Regions from separate parts of the Arthrobacter sp. ok909 genome, predicted to be linked through region 1. Evidence: predicted binding sites of a transcription regulator. Region 1 holds the regulator's gene; each other region holds the start of a gene.
The links. Region 1 encodes HrcA, which represses chaperone genes, less so after heat shock. Its sites were predicted from a motif close to TTNGCACTCGNNNNNNNCGAGTGCNAA; they were not measured.
Positions count from the first base shown of each region.

Region 1 (9,679 bases):
CCCAGCGGCGACGGCGAGTGGTCAACGCCGGCGAACTTGTCTGCGCCCGAACGGGCGAACTGCGCCGCGAGGTGCTGATGTTCGACCGGGAGGATGTTCACGGTGAACCGGCCCGCCTCGCGCAGCAGTGGCCAGGTGCTGGAGGTCCGCGCAGGACTGAAGGACACCAGGGCAGGTTCCAGCGACAGCGAGGAAAAGGACTGGCACGTAAAGCCGGCGGGACCGTCCTTCGTTGCCGCGGTGATCACGGTCAGGCCGGTGGCGAAGTGTCCCAGGATGGTCCGGAGCCGGCGCGGGCTGAGGTCAGAATGTTCCGTCATGGCGGGTCCTTTCGAAGTCTGTGCCCTCAATCAACCACCCTGGACGCCGCTTCCCAACCCCGGCTGAAACGCACAGTCGCGCTGCGACGCAACGCGTCACGGACCGAAGCATGACGTAAAAAACCTGTCGCAGCGCCGGCATAAGACACTGACTTCGACGCCGTCTTTCGTGCCAGCCGCTGCCCGCCGGGGCATGGTTCCCGACATTATGTATCAACTTCGCATCGGCCTCATATCGTTCCCGTTGCAGTTCCGCCGGGCGCCCCCAAACCGCACTTTCGCCCCGGGCCCGTGTGCCATGCTGGAATTCGGCTGTCCTCCAGGGCTCCGGGCCGGGCGCCCGGCAGGCCAAGGATGGACAGCCACCGGCGGTCCATGCCGCCCACAAAACGGATCGTTGCCGCCCAGCGCGGCGTGGGACACGAAGGGACAGCAACATCAGGCAGCGTGAGGTTCAACAGTCAGCAGCGGGACGTGTCCGTCGCGTCGCGCTGGTGCTCGTGTTGCCCGCCGCCCTCCTTCTGTCCGGCTGCGTGGCGACTCCTCAGGGCGGCATCACCAATTCCAGCAGCCCGTCGGAGCTGGTTCCGGACGCGGCGTCGGGCGCCCCCACCACCAGCGCTCCGCTGGAGACCGCGCAGACCTCGAACAAAGCCCCGGTGTACTGGATCGGGCGGAGCAACGACAACGCGTTCCTGTACCGCGAGTTCCGTGACGTTCCGGATCAGGACAACCCGGTCACGCGCGCCCTGCGGGTGATGATGTCCCAGAAGCCGCTCGACCCGGACTTCTTCACGCCGTGGCAGAATCCGAAGAAGCTGTCGACGTCGATTTCCGGCAAGAACGTGATCACGGTGGATGTCTCGGCGGATGCCTTCAACAGCAACGTGGACGCGGCCATGGCCGAGCGCGCCATCCAGCAGCTCATCTACACCGCGACGGCAGCGGCCGCCAGCGCGGGCCTGATCGATTCCGGCCAGCAGGTCCAGGTGGTGGTGCTCGTCGACGGGCATACGGACTATGTCGCCTTCAATCACGTCCGGCTCGGCGCTCCGACGTCGCGAAGTGCCGGGATGGTCGCCCCCGTGTGGATCATTGATCCGCAGGAAGGCACGTCCGTCGCTGACGGGTCCGTCAAGATCAGCGGCCGGAGCACCGTTCAAGGCGGGAAGCTTCGCTGGGAAATCCTCAAGGTGGACGGCGATAACGCCAAATCCGCCTACCTCAATGGCAACGCGACGGCTTCGGCCGATTCCGCGCAGTCCGGGCTGTTCACCCTGTCCGTGAACCTCGGCCCGGGACGCTATGAAGTCCGCGTGTCCCAGGTGGACCCCGCGGACAGCTCCAGGGAAGTGTTCACCGACACCCGCGGCTTCACGGTCAAATAATCACGGTCAAATAGTCACGCTAACGGCTACCAGCGTCCGAAAATGTCGCTGGCCAGCACGGTGGCGGCGGGCCCTGCCGTGGAGGAGCGCAGCACATGGTGGCCCAGCAGGGCAGTCACGGCCCCCGCGTCGCACAGCCGGGTGACCTCGCGCGGGCTGATGCCGCCTTCCGGGCCCACGATCAGCAGAACTTCACGGGGCCCGTCGTCGCCGGGCGCCGCACTGTCCAGCCAGGCCTCAAGTACCTGCCGCAGGGGGCGGACGGCGTCCTCGTGCAGGATGACCGCGAGGTCCGCGGCTGCCACGGCCGCCTGCAGCCCGGCACCGTCGACGGCGGCCCGGACTTCCGGGATCCAGGCCCGGCGGGCCTGCTTGGCGGCCGCGGTCACCACCGACTGCCACTTCGCATGCGCCTTCGCGGCCCGTTCGGCCTTCCACCGCACGATGGACCGCTCGGCCTGCCAGGGAATGACGGCATCGATGCCCAACTCGGTGGCGGTTTCGGCCGCGAGTTCGTCGCGGTCGCCCTTGGCGAGGGCCTGGACCAGAACCAGCCGGATCGCGGGTTGCGGCTCCGTCAGGAGGTCCAGGCACTCGACGGTCAGTTCGCCGGCAGCGACGGCGGCGACGGTGCCGGTCAGGCGCTTGCCGGCGCCGTCGGCGATATCCACGGCCTCCCCGACCGCGAGCCGCTTGACTGTGATGGCGTGGCGGGCCTCGGCGCCTTCGAGGACGAAGGCCGAGCCGGGGACCTGCTGGTCCAGGGTGCCTGGGGGGGTGAAGAAGACCGGGTTACTCACCGCTACATGCTACCCAGGCGTTCACGCAGTTTCGCGAAGAGGCCGTGGCTGGCCGCGAGCTTCCCCGGATGGTTTTGTTCCCCGCGCGCTTTGGCGAGCTGTCGGAGCAGGTCTTCCTGATGGGCGTCGAGCTTGGCCGGCGTTTCGACCTGCAGATGCACCTTCAGGTCGCCGCGGCCGTTGCCGCGCAAGTGCGTGACACCGAGGCCGCGCAGGGTGATGATCTCGCCCGGCTGGGTGCCCGGCCGGACATCGATTTCCTGCTGCCCGTCAAAGGTGTCGAGGGTCAGTTCTGCGCCGAGTGCCGCGGAAGTCATGGGGATGTTGAGGCTGGCGTGGAGGTCGTCGCCGTCGCGTACGAAGGTGGGGTCATTGTTGACCCGGATCTCGACGTACAGGTCACCGGCCGGTCCGCCGGCGGGGCCCGCCTCGCCCTGGCCGGACAGCTGGATGCGGGTGCCGGTGGCAACGCCGGCCGGGACCTTGACAGTCAGGGAACGGCGGCTGCGGATCCGGCCCTGGCCGCTGCACTCGTTGCAGGGGTCCTTGATGACGGTGCCGAAGCCCTCGCAGGAGCCGCAGGGCGCGGACGTCATGACCTGGCCGAGGATGGAGCGCACGGCGCGCTGGACCTGGCCGCTGCCGCCACAGATGTCGCAACGCACCGGGTGGCTGCCCTCGCGGCAGCAGGAGCCCTCGCACGTGGGGCAGATGACGGCTGTGTCGACCTCGAGCTTCTTGTTGACGCCGAACACGGCGTCGCGGAGGTCGATCCGTACGCTGATCAGCGCGTCCTGACCGCGGCGGATCCGGGACGTGGGGCCGCCCTGGCCGCCGCCGCCGAAGAAAGTGTCGAAGATGTCCTGGAAGGCGAAGCCCTGGCCGGAGTAGCTGCCGCCGCCGAAGCCGTTGTCGGTGCCGTTCTCATTGCCGGTGGTGTCATAGACCCGGCGCTTCTGCGGATCGGAAAGGACCTCATAGGCGTGGGTGACCGCCTTGAACCGGTCCGAGGCGTCCTCCCCCGGGTTCACGTCAGGGTGCAGGGTCCGGGCCAGTTTCCGGTAGGCCTTCTTGATTTCCTCCCCCGTTGCGTCGCGGGAGACTCCAAGAACGTCATAGTGGCTGCTCAAAGTGTGTATCTCTTCCTTGTTGTTCTGCCGGTGGGGCACTGCCTGTCGGGCAAAAAGTAGCGTTCGGTCCCGGGCCGGTCAGGGCCCCAGGATCCTCGAAAGGTACCGGGCCACCGCGCGGACGGCGGCCATGGTGGTGGGATAGTCCATCCGGGTGGGCCCCAGGACGCCGACCTTGGCCGTGGCATCCGGCCCGTAGGCGGTGGCCACCACCGAGGCCTCTGCGAGGCCGTCGTAGGGGTTTTCCCGGCCGATGCTGACCGTGACACCGCGCGGGTCTTCGGCCATTTCGCTGAGCAGGCGCAACATGACCACCTGCTCCTCGAGCGCCTCCAGCACGGGGCCGATGCTGAGCGGGAAGTCCACGTTGGAGCGGGCCAGGTTGGCGGTGCCGGCCATCACCATGCGCTCCTCGCGGCTGCTCGTGGCCAAGGCCTCGAGGCCGCGGGCCAGGGCCTGGGCTGCGCCGCGGCGCGCCGGCGGGCCGCTCGCCACGACGGCGGGCAGCAGTTGCGGCATCAGGCTCAGCGGGGTTCCGGAGAGGCTGGCCAGGAAACGGGTGCGCAACTCCGCCAGCGCGTCGTCGGCAATCTCCTGGCCGACGTCGATCACGCGCTGCTCCACCTTCCCGGTGTCCGCGATCAGGACGGCCAGGACCTTCCGGGGCGCCAGCAGCACGAATTCGATGTGCCGCACCCGGGCGCGGCTGAGCAGCGGGTACTGCACGACGGCGACCTGGTTAGTGAGCTGGGACAGGAGCCGCACGGTGCGGTCGAGGATGTCGTCGAGGTCCTCTGATCCTTCCAGCAGCGCCTGAATGGCCCGGCGCTCGGCCGGAGACAACGGCTTGACGGCCGAGATCTGGTCGACGAAGAGCCGGTAGCCCTTGTCCGTGGGAATCCGGCCGGCGCTCGTGTGCGGTGCCGTGATGAGGCCTTCGTCTTCCAGTGCGGCCATGTCATTGCGGATCGTGGCACTGGAAACACCAAGATGGTGCCGTTCAACCAGCGCCTTGGACCCGACTGGCTCGCGGGAATGGACGTAGTCCTCCACGATGGCGCGCAGCACTTCGAGTTTGCGTGGTTCGCTCACGCTCCACCTCCAATCGACGGTCCCGCAGCCGGTGCCGCCCCAGGACCGTTTGGTTCGCGTCCCCGCGTGGTGCGGGGGCGGTCCGTGACCGGACAGGGGTTAGCACTCGACATGCCTAAGTGCTAACCAGTCTAATATGAGTCGCCGCGTTGTTAGCATTGGATTCGCTCCGGGCGTTGCCTGCGGGATCACGAGGTTCCGTCACGACGGCGCGGGAACCGCGGCAGCCGCTACCGTTGCCGCCCCCTGTGGTCCGGTTCGGGCCCCTTCGGGCCCCGGAGAGTTCCACCGACCGCCGTACATTCCGAGTGCAAAGTAAGCGTGTAGAGATGTCGTACCAGAACTGGGGGCCCCAGGACCTGTCCGCCCCCGCCAAGACGCAGTTGCCGGAAGTCCCGGTGGAACGCGGGATGGTCCTCGAGGAGGTCCAGTCCGGCTGGGTGGGCGCCGTAACCCGGGTGGAAAAGTCCGGCGGCATGCACGTGGTGTCGCTGGAGGACCGGCGGGGCAAGTCCCGGTCCTTCCGCCTCGGCTTTGGCTTCCTTTTGGAGGGGCAGCCGATCCGGCTGATGCCTCCAGCGCCGAAGGCGGCACCGGCCGCCGGGCCCGGCCGCACGGCTTCGGGCTCGGTCCGGGTGGCGGGACAGCGCGCACAGGTAGCCAAGGCCAGCCGGATCTGGGTGGAAGGCAAGCACGACGCCGAACTCGTGGAGAAGGTCTGGGGCGATGACCTCCGGGTGGAGGGAATCGTCGTCGAGCCGCTGCACGGCATTGACGACCTCGCGGCCGCGGTGGCCGAGTTCCGCCCGGGTCCGGGACGCCGGCTGGGCGTGCTGGTTGACCACCTGGTGCCCGATTCCAAGGAGTCGCGGATCGCCGACGCCGTCATGGCTTCGCCGGGTGCCGCCGGCAACGTCCTGATTGTGGGCCACCCCTACGTAGACGTGTGGCAGGCCATCCGGCCCGCGGTCCTGGGGATTGAGCGGTGGCCCGTGATCCCCCGCGGCGTGGACTGGAAAACCGGCATCCTGACGGCGTTCGGGTGGCCCCACTCCACCAAGGAGGACATCGGCCTCGGCTGGCAGAAGCTCCTTGGCGCCGTCCGCAGCTACGCCGATCTGGAGGCGTCCCTGCTGGGCCGCGTCGAAGAGGTCATTGACTTCCTTACTGTGCCGTAGCCAGCCGCTCCGTGATCTCCATTTACGCGCCCAAGCAAGTATTCTTGAAACGGCGGCCGCGCTCCCAGCGCGGTCCCGGCTATTCCAGGCACAACCCAGGCAGCAACGCATCACCGCAATCCGAAGGGCTTCACCGTGGCAGATAACGCACGCGAACACACGGGCAACCAGGCCGGCCATGGCCAGCCCCCGTACCATGGCGTTCCGGCAAATGCGCTGCCGCTGACGGCCGGCGAGGACCGGCAGTGGGCCACGCTGGCGCACTTCGGCGGCATCCTGGGCTGCGTGCCGTCGCTGCTGATCTACTTGATCTTCAAGGACCGTGGCCCGTTCACGGCCCAGGAGTCCAAGGAAGCCCTCAACTTCACCCTGCCGCCGACCATCGCGGCCGTGCTCGCCAATCTGCTGGTCTTCATTCCCGTGGTGGGCAACCTCTTTGCCGTCCTCGCCACGGTGATCTGGATCGCCGTGACCTGTTTTTCGGTGGCGGCGGGTATCCATGTCAACCGCGGCCAGCCGCACCGCTACGAGTTCAACCTGCGCTGGATCAAATAGCCCGGCCCCAAACACACGGCCCAAATCAGCAGAGCCGGCCGCTGCCCCAAGGGGCAGCGGCCGGCTCTTTGTGTATCCACGGCCTATATCCACCGCCCGGCTGCGGCGGGGCCCCCGGGGCAGAGGGGCAGCGCCTTAGTCCGGCAGGATCCTGCGGACCACGGCGTCGGCCAGGAGCCGGCCCTTGAGCGTGAGGACCAGGCGCCCCTTGAAGGCGGCCGCTGGGTCCACCAGGCCGTCGGCGATCAGCCCGGCGACCGCGTGCCTGCCAGTGTCCCCCAAGCCGCCGAGGCTCGGGATGTCCAGCCCGGAGTTCAGGCGGGCCTCGAGCATGACCCGCTCCACGTTGCGGGTCTCGGTGTCCAGCGTTTCCCGTCCGGCGGCCGGCGACGCGCCGGTGCCGAGACGGTTGGCGTAGGCGGTGGGGTGTTTGACGTTCCACCAGCGGACGCCCCCGACGTGCGAGTGCGCCCCTGGGCCGATGCCCCACCAGTCGTCCCCCCGCCAGTAGGCTAGGTTGTGCCGGCAGGCCTGTTCGGGGGTGCGGGACCAGTTGCTGACCTCGTACCAGGCGAGCCCGGCCGCGGAAATCAGTTCGTCGGCGAGTTCGTATTTGGCGGCGTGGTCGTCGTCGTCGATTTCCGGCACCTCGCCGCGGCGGATCTGCGCCGCAAGCTTGGTGCCGTCTTCGACAATCAGGGCGTAGGCGCTGATGTGGTCGGGGCCGTAGGACAGGGCGGTCTCGAGCGAGTAGCGCCAGTCATCCAAGGATTCCCCCGGCGTGCCGTAGATCAGGTCAAGGCTGACCGCGAGGCCCGCCTGCCTTGCCCACTGCACCACCTCGGGCACCCGGCTGGGCGTGTGGGTGCGGTCCAGGACCTTCAGGACGTGCGGCACGGCCGACTGCATGCCGAAGGAGACGCGGGTGAACCCGGCGTCGGCCAGCAGCTGCAGGGATTCCGGGGTGACGGAATCCGGATTGGCTTCCGTGGTCACTTCGGCGCCGGGCTGCAGGCCCCAGGCCCCGATCGCAGCCGTGAGAATGCGCGCCAGGTCCTCCGCCGGCAGGAGCGTGGGCGTGCCGCCGCCGAAGAAGACGGTGCTGAGCGGGCGTTGGGGCACGCCGGAATTGTTCAGGACGCGGGCGGCGAATTCCACCTCGGCGATCGCGGTGGCGGCATAGGCGTCTTGGGAGGCCCCGCCGCCGAGCTCGGTCGCGGTGTAGGTGTTGAAGTCGCAGTACCCGCAGCGCACCGCGCAGAACGGGATGTGCACGTATAGCCCGAAGGCGCGGCGAGCAGCGCCCTCGGCCGCCTGGGCGGGCAGGAGCCCGTCCGACGGCGCCGGGTCGCCGAGGGGAAGGACGCTAGGCACAGGCCCGGCCTGCCGGCACAGCAACAACAGTCATGGCAAGCACCGCTACTTCTTGGCCTTGTCCTTGGACTCGTCCGTGGTGAGGGCGGCGATGAAGGCTTCCTGCGGAACCTCGACGCGGCCCACCATCTTCATGCGCTTCTTGCCTTCCTTCTGCTTCTCCAGCAGTTTGCGCTTTCGGGTGATGTCACCGCCGTAGCACTTGGCGAGCACGTCCTTGCGGATGGCGCGGATGCTCTCCCGGGCGATGATCCTCGAACCGATCGCGGCCTGGATGGGCACCTCGAACTGCTGCCGCGGGATGAGTTCGCGCAGCTTCCCGGTCATCATCACGCCGTAGGCGTAGGCCTTGTCACGGTGCGTGATCGCGGAGAACGCGTCCACCTGTTCGCCCTGGAGCATGATGTCGACCTTGACGAGGTCTGCGACCTGGTCGCCGTCGGCCTTCCAGTCCAGCGAGCCATAGCCGCGGGTCTTGGACTTGAGGATGTCGAAGAAATCGAAGACGATTTCGGCCAGCGGCAGGCGGTAACGGATTTCCACCCGGTCCTCGGAGAGGTAGTCCATGCCGCCCATGACGCCGCGCCTGCTCTGGCACAGCTCCATGATGGCGCCGACGAACTCGTTGGGTGCCAGGATGGTGGCGGCCACCATGGGCTCGCGGACCTCGGCGACCTTGCCGGTGGGGTACTCGCTGGGATTGGTGACGTGGACGACCTTCTTGTCCTCCAGCGTCACCTCGTACTCCACGTTGGGGGCGGTGGAGATCAGGTCCAGGTTGTACTCGCGCTCGAGTCGCTCGCGGGTGATTTCCAGGTGCAGCAGGCCCAGGAAGCCGACGCGGAATCCAAAGCCCAGCGCAGCGGACGTCTCCGGCTCATACACGAGCGCGGCGTCGTTGAGCATCAGCTTCTCCAGCGCGTCGCGGAGCACCGGATAGTCCGTGCCGTCCAGCGGATACAGGCCGGAGAAGACCATCGGTTTGGCATCGGCGTAGCCGGGCAGGGATTCGCTGGCCGGCTTGGCGAGGTTGGTGACGGTGTCGCCCACCTTGGACTGGCGGACGTCCTTCACGCCGGTGATGAGGTAGCCCACTTCGCCGACGCCGAGGCCCTTGGACGGTGTGGGCTCCGGGGAGCTGACGCCGATTTCCAGGAGTTCGTGGGTGGCGCGGGTGGACATCATCTGGATGCGTTCGCGCGGGTGCAGCATGCCGTCGACCACGCGGACGTAGGTGACGACGCCGCGGTAGGTGTCATAGACCGAGTCGAAGATCATGGCCCGTGCCGGGGCGTTCGGATCGCCGACCGGGGCGGGAAGGTCGCGGATGATTTTGTCCAGCAGGACTTCCACGCCGGCGCCGGTCTTGCCGGAGACGCGCAGGACGTCGTCGGGGTCGCCGCCGATCAGGTTGGCGAGTTCGGCCGCGTACTTCTCGGGCTGGGCTGCCGGGAGGTCGATCTTGTTCAGGACCGGAATGATCGTGAGGTTGTTTTCCATCGCCAGGTAGAGGTTGGCGAGGGTCTGCGCCTCGATGCCCTGGGCCGCGTCCACGAGCAGCACCGCGCCTTCGCAGGCCGCAAGTGAGCGCGAGACCTCATAGGTGAAGTCAACGTGGCCGGGAGTGTCGATCATGTTCAGCGCGTAGCTGATGCCGTCGAGCTCCCAGGGCATGCGGACTGCCTGGGACTTGATGGTGATGCCGCGTTCGCGCTCAATGTCCATGCGGTCCAGGTACTGGGCCTTCATGTCACGGGACTGGACAACGCCGGTGTACTGGAGCATCCGGTCGGCCAGTGTGGACTTGCCGTGGTCAATGTGCGCAATGATGCAGAAGTTCCG
Region 1 covers NZ_FNJS01000008.1:51,687-61,365, forward strand. Annotated here, with positions in the region: gene BLR03_RS08520 (flavin reductase family protein) at 1-320, opposite strand, end outside; gene BLR03_RS08525 (GerMN domain-containing protein) at 815-1,708, shown strand; gene BLR03_RS08530 (16S rRNA (uracil(1498)-N(3))-methyltransferase) at 1,735-2,508, opposite strand; gene dnaJ (molecular chaperone DnaJ) at 2,511-3,638, opposite strand; gene hrcA (heat-inducible transcriptional repressor HrcA) at 3,717-4,730, opposite strand; gene BLR03_RS08545 (DUF3097 domain-containing protein) at 5,060-5,908, shown strand; gene BLR03_RS08550 (DUF4870 domain-containing protein) at 6,044-6,463, shown strand; gene hemW (radical SAM family heme chaperone HemW) at 6,599-7,837, opposite strand; gene lepA (translation elongation factor 4) at 7,883-9,679, opposite strand, start outside.

Region 2 (9,679 bases), on a different contig from region 1:
GCCGCGCACCGGTATCGAAGTACGCTTCCGTCTGCTCCGCCTTAGTGAAGAGGACCGAGTAGATCAGCGAACCGAGGAAAATCAAGGCGAAGATATAGCACAGCAGCACGCGGTAGCGGAGCCGGAAGCGCTTGGCGACGAGTGCGGCTCCCGCGAAGATTAGGGGCCACAGGATGAAAATCTGCCCCTGGATCGAGAGGGACCAGAAATGCTGGAAAGGGCTGGCCTGGCTGTGGTCCGAAGCGTAGTAGTCCGTGGCCTGGGACTGCAGGAGCCAGTTCTCGACATAGGACAGGGAGGCCCAGCCCTGCGAGATCACTTCCAGCCAGCGGGTCCGGGGAAGGAACAGGATGCTTGCGGCAATGACGGCCACGATGACGGTGACGGCAGCCGGGACGAGGCGCCGGAAGAGGTGCAGCCAATGCTTGAGTAGGGCCATGGGCCGGCCCTGCTCGTAACGGCCGACGAACTGCAGCGTCATGAGGAACGCCGAGATCAGCAAGAACACGTCCACACCGCCGGAGACCCGGCCCAACCAGATGTGGTAGCTCATGACCATCAGCACGGCCAGGGACCGGAGGCCCTGAATTTCGGGCCTGAAGGTGGACTTTCGGCCGGCCTGGGGCGCCCCGTCGGATCGGGCAGGCGCGGGTAGGGTTCTTTGCTGTGTCATAGAAAAACCCCTCAAACCGGTAACCAAAACGTCTATGTTATCCAACCGTGATGTTCATGGCCAATCGTCGCGGTGGGCATAGAACCCTATTCAGTCATGCCAAGGTGTGAGTTTCCAGTGAATTGCCAGCAGGGAGGCAGCACGTCGCGGCTGAGTCGCGGCGGGACCTGCCGCACTTCGGGAGCATTTTCGCGGCAGTCCCCGGGCACAAAAGGAACGGCCCGGCAAGTTGCCGGGCCGTCCCCTGTGCGGGCCGAAATTAGTGCTGGTGGCCTGCGTGCTCGTCTTCGTCGGCCGGCTTCTCCACCACGAGGGTTTCAGTGGTGAGGACCAGTGCAGCGATGGAAGCCGCGTTGCGCAGAGCCGCACGCGTCACCTTGACGGGGTCGATCACGCCGGCGGCGATCAGGTCTTCGTACTCGCCGGACTTGGCGTTGAAGCCCTGGTTGACGGCGGATTCTGCCACCTTGGCAACAACCACATAGCCGTCGAAGCCGGCGTTCTGGGCGATCCAGCGCAGCGGCTGGGTCAAGGCCCGGCGAACGATGCCGACGGCGGCAGCCGCGTCACCTTCGAGAGCCTGGACAGCTGCGTCCTCGTCGAGGGCCTTCAGCGCGTGGATGAGGGCGGACCCGCCACCGGCGACGATGCCTTCTTCAAGGGCAGCGCGGGTCGAGGACACTGCGTCCTCGATGCGGTGCTTCTTTTCCTTCAGCTCAACCTCGGTGGCAGCGCCAACCTTGATCACGCCGATGCCGCCAGCCAGCTTGGCCAGGCGTTCCTGCAGCTTTTCCTTGTCCCAGTCGGAATCCGTGCGGGTCAGTTCGGCGCGCAGCTGGGCAACACGCGCGGCGACGTCCTCGGCCGAACCGGCGCCGTCGACGATCGTGGTGTTGTCCTTAGTGACCGTGATGCGGCGGGCGGTGCCGAGCACCTCAAGGCCCACGGAATCCAGGCTCAGGCCCAGCTCCGGGGAGACAACCTGTGCGCCCGTGAGGGTCGCGATGTCCTGCAGCATGGCCTTGCGGCGGTCGCCGAAGCCCGGGGCCTTGACGGCGACGACGTTCAGCGTGCCGCGGATGCGGTTGACGATGAGCGTGGACAGGGCCTCGCCCTCGACGTCTTCGGCAATGATGAAGAGCGGCTTGGAGCTCTGCAGCGCCTTTTCCAGCAGCGGCAGGAATTCCTGCACCGAGGAGATCTTGCCCTGGTTGATCAGGATCAGGGCGTCCTCGAGGACAGCTTCCTGGCGTTCCGCGTCCGTGACGAAGTACGGGGACAGGTAGCCCTTGTCGAACTGCATGCCCTCGGTGAGGACCAGTTCAGTCTGCGTGGTGGAGGATTCCTCGATGGTGATCACACCATCCTTGCCGACCTTGCCGAACGCCTCGGCCAGGAGCTCGCCGACCTCGTCGCTCTGGGCGGAGATGGCGGCAACGTTGGCAACCTGAGTGCCTTCGACCGGGCGGGCGTTTTCCAGCAGGCGGGCAGCAACGGCCTCGACCGAAACCTCGATGCCACGCTTGATCTCGCCCGGGGCGGCGCCTGCCGCAACGTTGCGCAGGCCTTCCTTGACCAGGGCCTGGGCCAGCACGGTGGCGGTGGTGGTGCCGTCACCGGCAACATCGTTGGTCTTGGTGGCGACCTCCTTGGCAAGCTGCGCGCCAAGGTTTTCATAGGGGTCGTCCAGCTCGATTTCACGGGCGATGGTCACACCATCGTTGGTGATCGTGGGAGCGCCCCACTTCTTGTCCAGCACGACATTGCGGCCGCGCGGGCCCAGCGTGACCTTGACGGTGTTGGCGAGCTTATCGATGCCGGCTTCAAGCGACCGGCGGGCAGCGTCGTTAAACGCAAGCTGCTTTGCCATGGTTTTGTCCTTTCAAGACAGAACCCCGCGCAACTGATCCGTTCAAGGCGAAGGATCGGCTGCGCGGGGGACCAAGAGAGTTACTTTACGACGATCGCCAGAACGTCGCGGGCGGAGAGTACGAGGTACTCCGTGCCGCCGGTCTTGACTTCGGTTCCACCGTACTTGGAGTAGATAACGACGTCGCCGACGGCAACGTCCACGGGAACGCGGTTGCCGTTGTCGTCAAAGCGGCCGGGGCCTACTGCAACAACTTCGCCTTCCTGCGGCTTCTCCTGCGCGGAGTCCGGGATAACCAGGCCTGAAGCCGTGGTCTGCTCGGCTTCGAGCGGGCGGACAACAATACGATCCTCAAGAGGCTTAATAGAGACCGACAAGGACCTCTCCTATTCGTCAGCAAATTCGTGGACTATGAAGCAGTGATGCCATGGCGTACAGACCGTCGTCGCGGTGCCGGCAGCAGCCTGGCTGTGAAGCTTCAGGTGTTAGCACCCTCCTAGGGAGAGTGCTAATTACGACTCTATGTAAATGGTTAGCACTCGGTCAAGGCGAGTGCCAGAAATTCATCTCGGGTGAACAACTCCCCCGCGTGGGACATGCCCATTCTTTGCTCCGGCCAAGGGACACTTCGGCAAAATGCTCTCTGCCTGCCCCAGGGGACGGACATGTCCAACGGGTAGCGGCCATTCACGAGGACATGCCCAACGCATGCGGGCTGCTCAGTGGGAGATGCCCGTTCTCGGCGATGTTCAATGGACACTTCGGCATCATGCTCCCGGTCCGCGCCAAGCGGGGGGCATGTCCGGCGCACGCTGGCTGTCCGAGAGGACATGCCCAACGCATGCGGGCTGCCCAGCGGGACTTGCCCATTCTTTGCTGCAGCCAGCGGACACATCGGCATCATGCTCTCTGCCCGCGCCGAGCGAGGGGCATGTCCATCTACCGGGCCCGCTGGGTCCACGGGGCCTTGGGCGTGCGCTTACTCGCCGGCGAGGTCCTCGAAGTCCACGTCTTCGCCTTCTTCGTCGTCGCGGTCACTGCCTTCGTCGTTCCGATGCCGGTACATCACCAGTGCTCCGGCGCCAGCCAGCAGGACGCCGGCGATGAGGAAGATGATGCCACCGAGCCTGGCCGTGGCATAGGTGTCGCGGATGGCCCGGGCCTCGTCCGTGGCGTCCTGTACGTTCTTGCCGCCGACGGAGTAGACCGTCGCGTTGAAGGAATCGAGGAAGAAGATGATCACCAGCAGCGCGATGCACACGACAGCGATCACCGCTCCGGCGATGATCGCCGGCTTTGCGTAGCGGGCCAGTCCTTGCTGGTGGCTATGGCGCACCCGCCCGTCGTCGTCCCGCCCGGCGTCGTCCCGCCCGTCCACGCCCTGCCCAGCGGCGTCCTGCTCAGCGGCGTCCCGCCCGTAGTCGTCCTGCCCGTCCGTATTCTGCCCGGATGTTTCCTCTGACGTGCTGTCGCCTGTACCGCTGTCTTCCATGTCGTCAAGCCTAGTCCCCGCGGTCCGGTCGCAGCGTGCCCGCGGCGCTGAACTACGCTGGAAGGCATGACTGACGCACCGCAGGAACACATTGCCCCGATCCTCACGCCCGAGGGCTGGGAGCTGCTGGCGTCGCTGGGCCCGTACCGCGAGGACGAGGCCTTCCGCCTCACCGCGGCGCTGCGCAAGGCCGGCCATTCCCCCGAGCTGGTCTCGGCGGTGCTTACCCAGTCCCGGCTGCGGACCAAGGCCGAGGCCAAATTCGGTGAGTTCGCCCGGCAGATGGTCTTCACCAAGGCCGGCCTGGAGCAGGCCACCCGGCTCACGGTGGCGGCCCGGCACGCGCAGCGGTTCGTCGAGGCCGGAATCAGCCATGTCGCGGACCTCGGCTGCGGGCTGGGTGCCGATGCCATGGCCCTGGCGTCCATGGATCTCGTGGTCACCGCGGTGGAAATGGACGAGACCACGGCTGCCTGCGCCACGATGAACCTGATCCCCTTCCGCAACGCCACCGTGGTCCACTCCGATGCCACCGCGGTTTCCCTTGAGGGGGTCGACGGCGTCTGGCTGGACCCTGCCCGGCGCACCACGTCCACTTCGGGAACGAAACGGATCTGGGATCCGGAGGACTTTTCTCCGCCGCTGTCCTTCGTCGAGTCGCTGGCCGGCTCCGGGCGCGCCGTCGGCGTCAAGATGGGACCGGGCATGCCGCACGATTCCGTGCCGGCGGACTGTGAGGCGCAGTGGGTCTCCGTGGGAGGGGACGTCACCGAGGTGGCGCTGTGGTTCAACGCTGTGCGGCGCCCCGGCGTCCGGCGCGCGGCCCTCGTCCTCGGGCCGCTCGGTGCCGCTGAACTCACCAGCGGCGAGGACTTCGGGGCCGGCCCGGCGGCGCCCGTGGGCCCGGTGGAGGGCTACCTGTACGAGCCCGACGGTGCGGTCATCCGCGCCGGACTCGTGGCCGACGTCGCCCTCCAGCTGGGCGGGCACCTCGTGGACGAGCACATCGCCTACATCTGCGCCCCGGAGTTGCGCGAGACCCCGTTCGCCAAGGCCTACAGGGTCCTGGAGGTGATGCCGTTCAACGTCAAGGCGCTCAAGGCTTGGGTCAAGGACCAAGGGATCGGCGTCCTGGACATCAAGAAGCGCGGCACAGCCGTCACCCCGGAAGAGCTGCGCAAGCAGCTCCTGCCCGGCGGAAAACCGGCAGGATCCAAGAGCAGGGGCAAGAAATCGGCCACCCTGGTCCTCACCAGGATCGGCGAGGACCGGGTGGCCATATCGGTGGAGCCCGTCTAACTCGCGCGGCCGGGGCTACTGGGCCCGGGTGAACTCCTCGGCGGCCTTGATCTGCTCGTCGGTCGGCCGAATCCCGGTGTAGAGCACGAACTGCTCCAGCGCCTGGATCGTGGCTACCTCGGCTCCGGTGATCACGGTTTTGCCGGCCGCGCGGGCGGCCTTGATGAGCGGCGTCTCTGCGGGGAGGGCGACGACGTCGAAGACCACCTTTGCGGCGTCGATGGCCTCCTGCGGGAAGGACAGCGCGTCGGCGTCCGGCCCGCCGGCCATGCCGACCGGTGTCACGTTGATGATCATGTCGGCCGTGCCCGTTCCGGACCTTGCGGAGCCCAGGTCCGGGCTCCAGGCGAACCCGTACAGCTCGGCCAGGCCGCGTCCGGTGTCCTCGTTGCGGGCCACGACCGTCACGTCCTTGAAGCCGGCATCCCGCAGCGCGGCGACAGTGGCCTTGGCCATGCCACCGGAGCCCAGGACCAGCACCGAGTAGTCCGTCGGGACGGCATTGCGCTGCAGGAGCTGCTCGATGGCCGTGTAGTCGGTGTTATAGGCGGTAAGCCGGCCACCGTCGTTGACTATGGTGTTGACCGAATCGATGGCCTTCGCGGAGGGGTCCATGACGTCCACCAGGGCGATCACGTCCTCTTTGTAGGGCATGGACACCGCGCAGCCGCGGATGCCGAGTCCTCGCACTCCGGCGATGGCCTGGGCGAGATCGGTGGGGGCGAAGGCCTTGTAGATCCAGTTCAGGCCCAGCTGTTCGTACAGATGGTTGTGGAAGCGTGTCCCGTTGTTGCTCGGCCGGGCCGACAGCGAGATGCACAGGGTCATGTCTTTGTTCAGAATGGGCACAGCTCCATTAAACGCCAGGAGCGGCCCGCTCCCCGGCAGCCCCGCCCGAGCCCGGGCCCGAACCTCAACGACGCCCGGCGCCGGAGCCTCCCCTGACCAGCGGCGTTTGTGAATACACTCACGCATCAGCGGTAACTTTGGCCGCCGTCCGGGGCCAGACCCTGCACTAGACTTGGACCACCCGTAGCCCTGCCAGTCGCCCGGCGGGCGCTGTGGCGGGAAATGGCACGCGACACCGCCGGTGCCGCGTGCAGGGGCACGTCCGAGGGTGTTTGCCAGCGCACTCCCGCCAGGACGACGGCCAGGACAGCAGAACAGTGAAGGGACCACATGAAGATCGAGTTCGCTTCATCCAGGCAGTCGACTCTTGGCGTGGAATGGGAGCTGGCCCTCGTCGATGCCGAGACCGGCGAACTGGCCTCCGTGGCGAACCAGGTGCTCCGCGGAGTCGCTGCCAGGCATCCCGAACTCAACGAGGACGACGAGCACCCGCACATCAAGCAGGAGCTGCTGCTGAATACCGTGGAACTCGTCACCGGAGTCTGCACCACCGTGGCGGAGGCGAAAGCCGACCTGAACAGTTCGCTGGCCGCGGTCCGCGAGGTCACCGACCCCATGGGCGTGGAGGTCTTCTGCGCCGGGAGTCATCCGTTCAGCCCGCCCCAGCTGCAGCCCGTGACTGATAAGGAACGCTACGCGAAGCTCATCGACCGGACGCAATGGTGGGGCCGGCAGATGGTCATCTACGGCGTCCACGTCCACATCGGACTGGACAGCCGGGACAAGGTCCTTCCGGTGCTGGACGGGCTGGTCAACTACTTCCCGCATTTCCAGGCCCTCTCCGCCTCCAGCCCTTTTTGGGGCGGCGAAGACACCGGCTACGCCTCGCAACGCGCCCTCATGTTCCAGCAGCTGCCCACCGCGGGGCTGCCGTTCCAGTTCGCCCGCTGGGAAGACTACGAGGCCTACGTCCAGGACATGTTCACCACCGGGGTCATCGACACCCTGTCCGAGATCCGCTGGGACATCCGGCCCGTCCCGCATTTCGGCACCATCGAGATGCGCATCTGCGACGGCCTGGCCACCCTTGAGGAAGTCGGGGCCATCGCCGCATTGACCCAGTGCCTGGTGGACGAATTCTCCACAACACTGGACAACGGCGGCACCATTCCCACCATGCCGCCGTGGCATGTCCAGGAAAACAAATGGCGCGCGGCCCGGTACGGCCTGGACGCGATCATCATCCTCGACGCCGAGGGCAACGAGCAGCTCGTGACTGAGCACCTCCGCGAGACGCTCAAGCGGCTCGAGCCCGTCGCGGCGAAACTGGGCTGCAGCGCCGAACTGGCCGACGTCGAGAAGATCATCCAGCGCGGCGCCGGCTACCAGCGCCAGCGCCGGGTAGCCGCCGAGCACGGCGGGGACCTGCGCGCCGTCGTCCTGGACCTCGTCAAGCAGATGCGGCAGGGGCCGGAAGCCTAGCTCCGGCGCGAGGTGTAGCGTCCGCGGGAGCGGACAATGGCAGGCGACGCCGGCGCTAACGGCGCCCCAGCCGAACCATTTTCGGGCGAACCGCGGCGGACGGTTCCTCAGGCGCAGACGGTGGTGACCGGCATCGAGGAGTCGGGGGCAAAACCGATCCCGCTCGGCTCCACTCCGGCCATCACCAGCTGCGCCCCGAGAGCTGCCACCATGGCACCGTTGTCCGTGCACAGCGAGAGCGGCGGCACCGTCAGCCGGATCCCGGCGGCGCTGCAGCGCTGTTCGGTGAGCTGGCGCAGCCGCGAGTTAGCGGCAACGCCTCCGCCCAGGAGGACCTCCGTGATGCCGTTTTCGCGGCAGGCGAGCACGGCCTTGGACGTGATCACGTCCACTACGGCTTCCTGGAAGGCCGCGGCGATGTCCGCGACCGGAACCGTCTCGCCGCGGGCCTCGAACTGCTCCACGCAGCGGGCGACGGCGGTCTTGAGTCCGCTGAAGGACCAGTCGTACCGGTGCGGGCCGGGTTCCTCGGCGGTCCCCATGTACTTCGGCTGGGTGAGGCCGCGCGGAAACCGGATGGCTTTGGCGTTGCCGGTGCGCGCGAGCTTGTCGATGGCCGGGCCGCCGGGATAGCCCAGGCCCAGGAGCCGCGCCACTTTGTCATAGGCTTCGCCGGCAGCGTCGTCGATCGTGGAGCCCAGCAACTCGACGTCGTCGGTGATGCTCCGGATCCGCAGGATCTCGGTGTGGCCGCCGGACACCAGGAGCGCGCCCATGTTGTCCGGGAGGGTTTCCGGCGGCGACCCGGCGGGCGGCGTCGACACCGACGTCGCGTTGCCGGTGCCCTGCTGGAGGAGCCCGACACCGACGTGCGCCACCAGGTGGTTGATGGCGTAGAGGGGTTTTCCGGTGGCGACGGCGAGCGCCTTGGCCGCGCAGACGCCCACCATGAGCGCTCCGGCCAGGCCCGGTCCGGAGGTGACGGCAATGGCGTCAATGTCCGCCAGCTGAACGTTCGCCTCCGCAAGCGCCTCCTGGAGGGTGGGGACGAAGGCGTCGAGGTGGGCGCGGGAGGCGATCTCGGGAATCACGCCGCCGAAGCGGACGTGTTCCTCCATGGAGGAGGACACGGTGTTGGTCAGCAGTTCGGTCCCTCGGACAATGCCGACGCCGGTTTCGTCGCAGGAAGACTCGATGCCGAGCACGAGCGGCTGGGTGCGGTTCATGGTCGGCCTGCTTCCTTGGGCTGGGGGCTGAGTGGTTCGCGGGGCAGCTGGAGCCGCATGATCAGGGCGTCGACGCCGTCGCGGTAGTAGCGGGGCCGGATGTGGATCTGTTCGAAGCCGAAGCGCCGGTAGAGCTGCTGGGCGCGGGGATTGTCCGCCCGGACCTCCAGCAGCAAGTCGTGGGCGCCGCGGGCCCGGCTTTCCGCGATCAGCTCGGTAAGCAGGGCCGAGCCGATGCCCTTGCCTTCCTGTTCGGGTACGACGGCGATCGTCTGGACGTCCGAGATCGGTTCGATGCACATCAGCCCGGCATATCCCACGATCCGGCCGTGGAACTCCGCGACGAGGTAGCGACGGGTATCCGTCTGCGCGAGCTCGTCGCGGAACATCTGCAGCGGCCACGCGTCCACCGGGAACAGCCGGCATTCGAGCTCGTGGACGGCGGGGATGTCCGCGGCGTCCATCTCCCGCAGCCTGACGCCGCCGGGCAGAGTGCGCGGTGTGGTGTGGTCAGCGTTCACAGGGCACGCTTCCGGGGTCCGGGCACCTGGGCATCGGACTCGCGGAGGTACAAAGGGGTGGAGTCCAGGAGCTGCTCCCCCGCCGCGAGCCGGGCGAGCGCGAACTGGCCCAGCGAGAGGGCCTCGGGCTGCCGGGTGCTGAATTCGGCGACGGCCTTGACGACGTCGGAGTAAATTCCCGCTCCGGCGCCGTAGACGGGCAGATCCGGAAGATCCGCGGCGAATCCGACGTGCGGGCCGTCGGCAAGGTGCGGCAACTGGGCGTCG
Region 2 covers NZ_FNJS01000009.1:142,775-152,453, reverse strand. Annotated here, with positions in the region: gene BLR03_RS09885 (acyltransferase family protein) at 1-673, opposite strand, end outside; gene groL (chaperonin GroEL) at 933-2,543, opposite strand; gene groES (co-chaperone GroES) at 2,624-2,920, opposite strand; gene BLR03_RS09870 (hypothetical protein) at 3,523-4,035, opposite strand; gene BLR03_RS09865 (class I SAM-dependent methyltransferase) at 4,102-5,334, shown strand; gene BLR03_RS09860 (shikimate 5-dehydrogenase) at 5,350-6,183, opposite strand; gene BLR03_RS09855 (glutamate--cysteine ligase) at 6,514-7,665, shown strand; gene tsaD (tRNA (adenosine(37)-N6)-threonylcarbamoyltransferase complex transferase subunit TsaD) at 7,773-8,891, opposite strand; gene rimI (ribosomal protein S18-alanine N-acetyltransferase) at 8,888-9,355, opposite strand; gene tsaB (tRNA (adenosine(37)-N6)-threonylcarbamoyltransferase complex dimerization subunit type 1 TsaB) at 9,409-9,679, opposite strand, start outside.
Region 2: groES (co-chaperone GroES) is a predicted target of HrcA. The motif match lies at 3,076-3,102, and genes of this name have one in related genera.

Region 3 (9,679 bases), on a different contig from region 1:
TCACCGGAGCAGATACGATGCTGCGCTTCACCAAGACGCCCGAAGGCTCGATTGACCTGACCCATGCCCATCCGTCGGGGCTTGCCCAGCTGATGGCAGGCCGGCGCACCCGCCTCTCAACCCTGATCCGGGACCGCCAGCAGTACGTGGTTGCCGCCAGGGCCTCGCGAAACCTGCGCTCGAAAATCTTCGAACTCGCCAACGACCGCGGCATTGACGCGGGCTATTTCTCCGCCGGCACGGTCGTATGGACGTCCGCCGTCGGAGGTAAACCGCAGCGAATTTCCGCCCCGGTCATGCTCACCTCCATTTCCCTCACGGTGCGCCCCGGCGAGGACGACTATGAACTGCAACTCACCGAACAGGCGCAGATCAACCCCGCACTGATCCGGCACCTCAAGTCAGTCCACGGGATCGTCTTTGACGTCAGCGCGGTGACGCGGATGGCCTACAGCACGGCGCGTTATGACCCCCAGCCCGTCCTGGACCGCCTGGGCACGCTGATCCAGCCGATTGCCGGTGCTGAGATAGAGCACAACCTCCTCGTCTCCACGTTTGCGGACCTCTCCGGCAACCTGGATGATCCGTGGATCAACCCGAACAACCCCCTCGTCACCGCCCTGGCCCGATCCGGTTCCGGCGAACTGGTCGAGGTGCCCGTGCTTGAACCTGGGCGTTTCCCCAGCACGGATGAGCGGGACCCCGCCGATGAGCTTTTGCTGCTCGACGCCGACACGGACCAGCAGTACGTCGTCGACGCCGTTCGGGCGGGCGACTCGCTGGTGGTCAGCAGCCCGCCGGGCACCGGCCAGACCCAGACCGCCATCAACACCATCGGCGCCCTCGTCGACGAGGGCAAAACCGTCCTGGTAGTGGGCGACCGGCGTGCCAGCCTCGCCGAAATCTCCACCCAGCTGGAGAGCCTCGGCCTGGATTCCGTACTGCTGCAGCTCGCCGGCAATGCCAGTCCGCTGCAGCTCAAGGGGCAGCTGGTCCGGGCGATCGTCCGCAACGAGAAGTCGCTCCAACCGCAGCTAAGCAACCTGCACGCCACGCTGACGGGGCACCGGCACGCCCTGATGGACCATGTTGCGTCGCTGCACAACGTCCGGGAACGCTGGGGCTGTTCCCCGTACGAGGCCATGCAGTCGCTGGCCGAACTGACCTCCATCCAGCCGGCGCCAGCCACGACGGTCCGGCTCAAGCGCAGCGTGCTGGATAACATCCGGGACCGCGAGGAGCTCGCCGGCAGGCTCCGCCGCGCTGCCGAGCTCGGCGGTTTCAGCCGTGCGTCGACCACCAGCCCCTGGCACGGAGCACGGCTCCTGACCCGCAAGGAGACGCAGGAAGCGCAGGCCGTTGCACGGTCCGTCGCGGAGAAGCTGCCGCTGCTGCGCGGGCGAATGGACGAGGTGGCAGAACACGCCGAGATCCGCCTCGGCGGGACTTTCACCGAATGGGGCGAGCAGATCGAACTGCTCGTGGCCGTCCGCGAAAGCCTGGACAAGTTCACTCCCGACATCTTTGACCGCCCCGTCCATGACCTCATCTCTGCCACGGCGCCCTCCTCCTGGCGCCGGGAACGGGGGATCGAGATGCCCTCCATGCAGCGATCCCGCCTGCGCCGGGTGGCCAAGGAATATGTCCGGCCCGGCGTGCACATCGCTGACCTGCACAGCTCCCTTGTCCTCGTGCAGGAGCAGCGCGCCGCATGGGCCGGTTATGCCACGACGCAGCGGCACCCTGCCGTGCCGTCCGGGCTGGCCGAAATCTCCGGCCTCTACCGGGAGCTCGAGTCAGAACTGGCCGAACTGGGCCAGGCAGTCAAGCACACCGCCGCGGGCGGCGATCTGGACCGCGTGCCCTACGCCGATCTCCTGACCCGCGTTCAGCGACTCGTCGCCGACACCGCGACACTCGAAACCCTCCCGGAGCGTACGCTGTTGGTCGAGAGCATGCGCGAGCACGGGTTGGGCGAGCTGCTCGCCGACCTGGCCGAGCGTGAGGTCCCCGAGGGATCTGTGACCGCAGAACTCGAGCTGGCCTGGTGGCAGTCGGCCCTGGAAGCCATGATTAGCGGCGATGACTACCTCGCCATGTCCGACGGCGACGCCCTGCGCCAGCTGGAAGCGGAGTACCGGCTCGCTGACAACGCGCATATCGCCAGCGGCGCTGCCCGGCTCCGGTGGAACCTGTCCGAGCGCTGGCGCACGGCCATCGAAGCGTACCCGCGCCAGGCCGAGCTGCTGCGCAGTCTGCTGAAGGACGGCAGGGTTACCCTTGCGGCACTCAGCGGCCAGGCTCAGGAGCTGCTGCCCACACTCGTGCCTGTATGGTCCGTCAGCCCGTACCTCATGACGGGCCTCCTGCCGATCGAGCAGACCTTTGATGCCGTAGTGATCCTGGACGCCGAGACAACATCGCTGCAGGCCGTCCTCCCGGCTATCGCACGGGCCCGGCAGGTCATCGCTTTCGGGGATGAGCAGATCGCCAGCCCACGAACCTTCACCGTGGGGGTCGAACGGCTCGCCGCAGGGGAGAGCTCCTACCAGAGCGTCGAGAGCGCTTACCGTGCGCTGACTGGCGTACTGCCCGTGTGGAACCTGAGGACCGTGTACCGCGCGGTCGATGAAGACCTGGTGCGCCAGCTCAGCAAGGGATATTACGGCGGGGAACTCACCCGGCTCCCGGAAGGGCAATCCGCCACAGGCCTCGACCGCGCCCTCAGCGTGGAATACCTTCCCGATGGCACTGGGCTGCCCAGCGCCGACCACGACGGCGTTGAATCGGTAGTTGCCGAGGTGAACCGTGCGGTGGAGCTAGTCTTCGAACACGCCCGGCTTCGTCCCCGGACCTCGCTGGCTGTGGTGACCGGCAGCCTCCGTCACGCCGCCCGGATCGGCGAAGCCATCCGGGCCCAGCTGCCCAACTACCCGATGCTTGGCAGTTTCTTCACGGCAGGGGAGGAATCCTTCCGCGTGGTAGATCTGGAAAGGGCCCAGGGACTGGTCCGCGACCACGTCATTTTCTCCCCGGGCTATGGGCGCACGCCGCACGGACGTACGCTCCACAGCCTCGGACCGCTCTCCGCCGACGGCGGACGCGCTAAATTCGCCTTGGCGATGACGCGTGCGCGGCGATCCCTGCACGTGCTCAGTTGCTTCCGCCCCGAGGACCTCGACGTCAGCCGCCTGAGCCATGGTGCCGTGGATTTCTACGAACTACTGGACCGCGAGATCGCGGGCAATACGGATCTAGGCAGCCCCGCTTCCCGGGCGGCCGCCAGCGAGCAGGCGCTCGGCGCTGATCCGCTTGTGGCAGACCTGGGTGACCGGCTCCGGGCCCGCGGTGCGCGCGTGTGGCACCAGTACGACGGCGTCCTCAACATGGTGGCCGCCGCCGATCCGATGACCACGATCGGCCAGGACGATGCGGAGATTCCCCGTCCTGTGGCGATTGAGTCAGACGGCACCGGCCACTACCGGCGAATGAGCGTCCGCGAACGGAGCCGGCTCCGGCCGCAACTGCTCGAGCGGCTTGGCTGGCGTTATATGCCGCTGTGGACCATCGAGGTCTTCACTGATCCATCGGCCTGCGCCGACCGGATTGGCGGCTACCTCGGGTTGGAGAAGCCTGCCGTGTCCAGTCGGCTCCGGGCATCCCACGGGTCTTTCGATGACGACATTGAGAACCTGGCGATCAACGACGCCCGGGGCCAGGAAAGCCACGTCTTCTCAGGGCGCGCACCGGCGCGAGATGATTTTCATGGGCGCGAGACCGCGTCCACCCAGTCTGCCGGGCGTCCGGGCGAGGCGCATGAGGCAGGCGCTACGCCCCTGCTGAGGCCAGAGACTGGGACCACAAACAGTGCAGGAACGACCGGCAACAATGGCATGGCAGGCAGTACAGGCAGTAAGGAGTCCGGCGGCATGAGTGCAGACGGCGACATCCAGAACAGCACCGGCGCTACCGCGGCTGAAGCGAACGGCGACTCCGGGTCGGCTGCCGGGGAACCGGCGGCGGGGGAGCAGGCCGCGGGGCAGCCCGCAGGAGAAGCGCGGGACCAGGCGACGGCAAAGGAGAAGTCCCGGCGCGCGGCGGCGCCGGCCACGGCTGCCGGGGCAGTGCTACCGAACAAGGCGGCCGAAGACGACCCGCGGCGCTGGGGCGACCAGCCGGAGAATTACGACCACGACGCGTGGCTCCAGGAGCAGAAGCCTCCGCACTGGGGGTGAGATGTATGGCCGGTGCCGAGTAGCCGGCGAACGCAATCGGCCTCAGGGACAAGCGGCCGGCGGTCAGGCCCTTATCCGGGCGCGTGGTTAGGGACTTAGCCGGGCGCTCGCCCCGAAGCCGGCGGTCATCCGATGCACGGACTATCGGCCGGGCGGTCAGGCCCTTATCCGGGCGCTCGCCATGGCGCGAGCACGCCCGTCACCCAGCTGCTCACCCCGGCGCTGCCGGCACAAGCACGAAGAACAGCTTGCCTTGGGTAGATGCGCCGGCCAACCGCCGCGCCTGATCGTCCGCGGCTGCCACGACGATCAGCCCGTCCGCGTCTGCGTCCGCGGTGGCCAGCCACTGGCCCGTCTTGCCGCCCTGCACGGAGGTCCACAGTACAGGGACGGCTTCGGCCAAGATTCGGCCTTCAGAGGCTTGTTCGAAGCCGCTGCCGACGGTGAGCACCACGTTGACGAGTTGTCCGGGGGAGAGCAGCCGGATAGACGCAGCATCCGCCATCCTGAGCGGTACAGCCGCGGAACCGGCCGGGCTCCCGGCCAGCAGGCCCGGGCCAAGGATCTGGGCGTCGGTGAGGAGCTGGCCTTGGCGCAGCGGTGCGGCCAACCGCTTGCCCTCGAACGCGTTTTCGCCGTCCGGGCTGCCAGCTGGCACTAGCCCGGGCGGGATGCTGATCATGCGGACGTCGCCGGGTTCCAGGGTTTTTCCGGCGGGAAGATCGGCTGCAGCTGCGAACGCAGTGACGGTGTCGGCGGGCGCAGGAGTTAGCTGCTGAACAGTCAGGCCAGCGGCGATGCACAACATGAGCGCCGCCAGTAGCCGGCGGTTCCGGTTCAACCAGTTGCTCAGGCGGCGCCGCGGCGTCCTGCCGCGCGGCAACCGCTGCCGGGGCGGCTTCCCGGGCCGGGGGTGATTGCGGGTGGAGCCGCCGGCAGAAGGAAACGTGGCCGGAAGCAGGCCGGCCGAGCGGCTCCCAGCGCGTGCCCGGCTGGCGGGCATCATTCCGTTCCGGGGCCGGGGCGGCAACGAAGAGGCCTTGAAAGACGGCCAGGAAGCCGGGTTGAGTGAGGGTGCCATGGCTGCCACGCTACGGACTCTGGCATGCTCGCGGGAGTCGCGGAACTGCCTATGTGGACAACGGGAGGCAGGAAAACTGTGCGGGCCGCGGCATGCCGGCGTTAGTGCGCGATTGCACGGCACAGGGACTGCGGCTGCGGTGCTGACATGGCAGCAGTGTCTTTCGCGAACAACGCTCGCGGACGGCGGCCGGAGGCTACGCGGACGGGGGGCCGGTGCCGTCCGGAAACGGTGCACCAGGGCTGCGCATACGGCAGCCCCGGGACCTAGCTGGCAGCGGCCGGGGCAGGCGCCGCTGCGGGCGCGGGAGCTGCAGCGGGGGCCGGGGCAACCGTGCTGCCCTTGGTGTCGCGCGAATCGGTCCGGTAGAAGCCGGAGCCCTTGAACACAACGCCGACGCTGTTGAACTTCTTGCGCAGCGTGCCCTGGCACTCGGGGCAGGACGTCAGGGAGTTGTCGCTGAACGACTGCACGATCTCGAAGGCGTGGCTGCAGTCCTTGCAGGCATATGCATACGTGGGCACTGGAAATCCTCCTCTGGGACAAACGAGCAGGTCCCGTGCTGTCGAGTCGGGACCCGGTCGATATATCTTTCGATATACCTGTCGGCGGGTTCCGTCTTAGCAGTCGCAGGGCCTGAGTGCTAATTCTATCACCCTCGCAGGACCCCGGATCAGCGGAGCCGGATGATCCCGCCCGGTGTCAGCGCCGCGTCGACCTTCCGGTCGAAGGACTCGGCGGGAATGCTGCCCGCGGGCAGTACCTCAGTGTCGTAGACGACGGCGACGGTCGGCAGCGGCACGGCGTCGGACGCCCCGCCGGACCCGGACGAGCCGGACGCGGAGGACAGGGCGGCTAGGGTGGCAAGGAACTTGTCGTAGTAGCCGCCGCCTTGTCCGATGCGGTTGCCCGAGAAATCCACTGCAGTGGCCGGGAGGAAGATTGCGGTCGCGTCCAGCGTCACAGCGGTGCTGCGGCGCTCGCCAACAGGCTCCTGGATGGGGGCGAACCGGCTGCGGACAAACCCGGATTCCGGAGTCCAGTACACCCAGCTGAGTTCGAGTTCGGGTTCGCAGACGGGAAGGAGCACCCGGTGCCCGGCATCGACCAAGGCTGACAGCAGCGGCAGCGTGGGCGGTTCGGCGCCCACGCCGAGATATGCGGCGAAGGTACCCCGGCGGCCGCCGGTCAGATCGGATGCCCATTCGAGCCCGTGGCGGGCGATGCCTGCCGCTGCGGCATCGAGCGCGTCCAACGGGAGCGCCGCACGCCTTGCCCTGTGGCTGGAGCGTATTTCGTCTTTTGACGCCATGACTGGTCCGTCCTCTGCATCGTGCAGCCTGCTCCGCAACGTCAGGGGGCCCGCGGGGCAGGCCGAATAATTACGCAATGATTGGTCCCTCCGTTAGATTAGTCGAGTGAATACACCCAATGCTTCCGTCCGCAAGGCCGTCATCCCCGCCGCGGGCCTTGGTACTAGGTTTCTTCCGGCCACGAAGGCCATGCCCAAGGAAATGCTGCCTGTCGTTGACAAGCCGGCCATCCAGTACGTCGTCGAGGAGGCCGTGAATGTCGGTCTGAACGACATCCTGATGATCACGGGCCGCAACAAGCGGGCGCTGGAGGACCACTTCGACCGCGTTCCCGCGCTCGAAGCCACCCTCCAAGCCAAGGGTGACACGGCCAAGCTCGAGTCCATCCAGGCCGCCAGCAACCTCGGCGACATCCACTACGTCCGCCAGGGCGACCCCATGGGCCTTGGCCACGCGGTCCTCCGGGCCAAGCAGCACGTCGGCCAGGAACCATTCGCAGTGCTCCTGGGCGATGACCTTATTGACGCCCGCGATGAGCTCCTCAGCACCATGATCGAAGTCCAGGCCAAAACCGGCGGGTCGGTGGTCGCGCTGATCGAGGTGGACCCGTCCCAGATCAGCGCCTATGGCTGCGCCGACGTCGAGGCGATCGCCGGTGAAGAGTACGTCCGCGTCAAGCAGCTCGTGGAGAAGCCCGACGTCGAGGACGCCCCGTCAAACCTCGCGGTCATTGGCCGCTACGTCCTGCACCCGGCCGTCTTTGAAGTACTCGAGCGCACCGCGCCGGGCCGCGGCGGCGAAATTCAGCTGACGGATGCGCTGCAGGAACTCTCCAGCGGCACCGGCGAGGGCTACGGTGTGTACGGCGTCGTCTTCCGCGGCCGCCGCTACGACACCGGCGACAAGCTCAGCTACCTCAAGGCCTGTGTCCAGCTCGCCTGCGACAGCGAGGACCTCGGCCCGGGCCTGCGCGAATGGCTGCCCGGCTTCGCGTCCAGCCTTACCCCCAGCCTCGCCAAGTAATTCCCGTGGGGGGCAGCTTCACCTGGCCGGTGACTCTGGAGAGCGGCGACATCGTGCTGCGCCCTATCCGGTACCGCGACCGCAAAGAGTGGACAGCGCTTAGGTCACGCAACTGCGAGTGGCTGGCCCCCTGGGAGGCATCAAACCCGGTCCCCGGCGGCGGTCTGCCGGATTACCGGCAGATGGTGCGGTCGCTGAAGGCCCAGGCCGCACAGGCCACGGCCCTGCCGTTCGTGATCGCCGAATGGAGGCCCGGTCACGAGAAGCCTGTGATCGTGGGGCAGCTGACGGTGTCCTCGATCGTGTGGGGATCGGCCATGATGGCGACGTTGGGCTATTGGGTCGACAAGGACCGGGCCGGCCGGGGGATTGCCCCCACCGCCGTGGCCATGGCGACGGATTACTGCTTCGGAACCCTTGGCCTGCACAGGATGGAAATCAACATCAGGCCGGAAAACGGGCCGAGCCTGCGAGTGGTGGAAAAACTCGGGTTCCGAGACGAAGGATTCAGGCCCCGATACCTGCACATCAACGGTGAATGGGCCGACCACCGCACCTTCGCGCTCACGGCTGAGGAAGTGCCGGAAGGCCTTCTCGCCCGGTGGTTGCGGAGTCGGCCGGCGTGAGCCCGTGATAGCCGCTTGACCAGCCACTACGCCCCGGCCCGGACCAATTGCCGGCGCGCCCGCGACACACCCCTGACAATGCGGCCTAGCACCCCATATACCTCATACGGTTTTGGGTGTGGACTTCCCTCTTAGCAGCTCTGTGATCCTTGTCATTGCTGTTGCGCTCTGGATCGTATGGGTGGCGCCCTACGTTCTGCGGAACGGGCGCCACCAGCTGCAGCCTGCAGGCGAATTCCTGGCGGACGTCATCGACATAGAACCAGTAGACCCACAAGCGGGGAAGGTTATGAAAATGGCGGCGCAGCAGGAGAAGCCCATGAACATCACCCGGCGCGCAGAACCTGTCGGCGGCACCGCAGGGCCTGGGGAGACGCCAACGGAAACACGCGGTGCAAGCCCGCTGGCCGCGGCCGCCTCCCCGGCGTTCAGGATTCGCTGGGGCCGGCTTATGCTTGCGCTGGCCGGGATGCTCTCCCTGCTCACCGGCGTGGTGTCCGCGCTCCTTCGACTGTTCGGCGTCGGATCCGGATGGCTGCCGGTGGCAGCCCTGGTGGGCGCCGTCGCGTCCGTGGCAGTGCTCCGCCGTCTGGCTGTCCGCGACCGCCGGCGGAAAATGAACGCCGCATTCCGTGCAGCCATGGGCAGCCCGGCGCACAGGCCTGTGCGCAAGTCGGTGCCCGACGAGACCCCGTCCCTTCCTGCGGAGCGCCCCGGCGTGCGGCCCGAGAGTCCGCTCTTCGACGCCGAAGCGGACCGCTCCACACCGGAACCGTCGCCCAAGCCGCTCACCGCACTGGATCTCCGCCAGGCAGCCCTGGCCGAAGCGGCAGCCTCGGGCGACACCGCGGCAGCTGTGGCAGTCGCATCGACGGCACCTGCGGAAGGCGCGAGCTGGGAGCCCGTGGACGTTCCCAAACCCACGTATGTCGAAGCGCCGAAGGCCGAACGCGCGGCCCCCAAGCCGCTGGACCTGCCCCAGGCACCAAAAGCGGTCGGCAAGCCGTCGCTCAAGCAGGCCTCGGCCCGGCCGGCCGGCTCCGATCCCCGGATCGCCGACGATCCCGAGACGAAGCAGCTCAGCAAGGCCCAGAGCGCGTTGAGCAACCTCGACGACGTTCTTCAACGGCGACGCGCCTGACTCGTTCCGTTCTTCCGGAGTCTCTGCCCCGGGCAGCCAATGATGGCTGTCCGGGGTTTTCCTTTCCCCGCAGCGCCCCGGCAGGGAGCGCTGCACGGGCCGCTGCGGTAGCCTCTGGTCATGACAAGGATCTGCGTCGCCGGTGGAACCGGCCAAGTGGGCCGTGAGGTGGTGCGTCAGGCTCTCGACGCCGGGCATTCCGTGGCCGTGCTGAGCCGCCACCCACTCGGGGCCGGCACCGCCGGCAGTACCACCGCCGA
Region 3 covers NZ_FNJS01000002.1:4,279-13,957, forward strand. Annotated here, with positions in the region: gene BLR03_RS02255 (AAA family ATPase) at 1-4,235, shown strand, start outside; gene BLR03_RS02260 (RcpC/CpaB family pilus assembly protein) at 4,447-5,043, opposite strand; gene BLR03_RS02265 (FmdB family zinc ribbon protein) at 5,583-5,840, opposite strand; gene BLR03_RS02270 (5-formyltetrahydrofolate cyclo-ligase) at 5,990-6,628, opposite strand; gene galU (UTP--glucose-1-phosphate uridylyltransferase GalU) at 6,735-7,652, shown strand; gene BLR03_RS02280 (GNAT family N-acetyltransferase) at 7,658-8,278, shown strand; gene BLR03_RS02285 (hypothetical protein) at 8,397-9,419, shown strand; gene BLR03_RS02290 (SDR family oxidoreductase) at 9,540-9,679, shown strand, end outside.
Region 3: BLR03_RS02265 (FmdB family zinc ribbon protein) is a predicted target of HrcA. The motif match lies at 5,937-5,963, and genes of this name have one in related genera.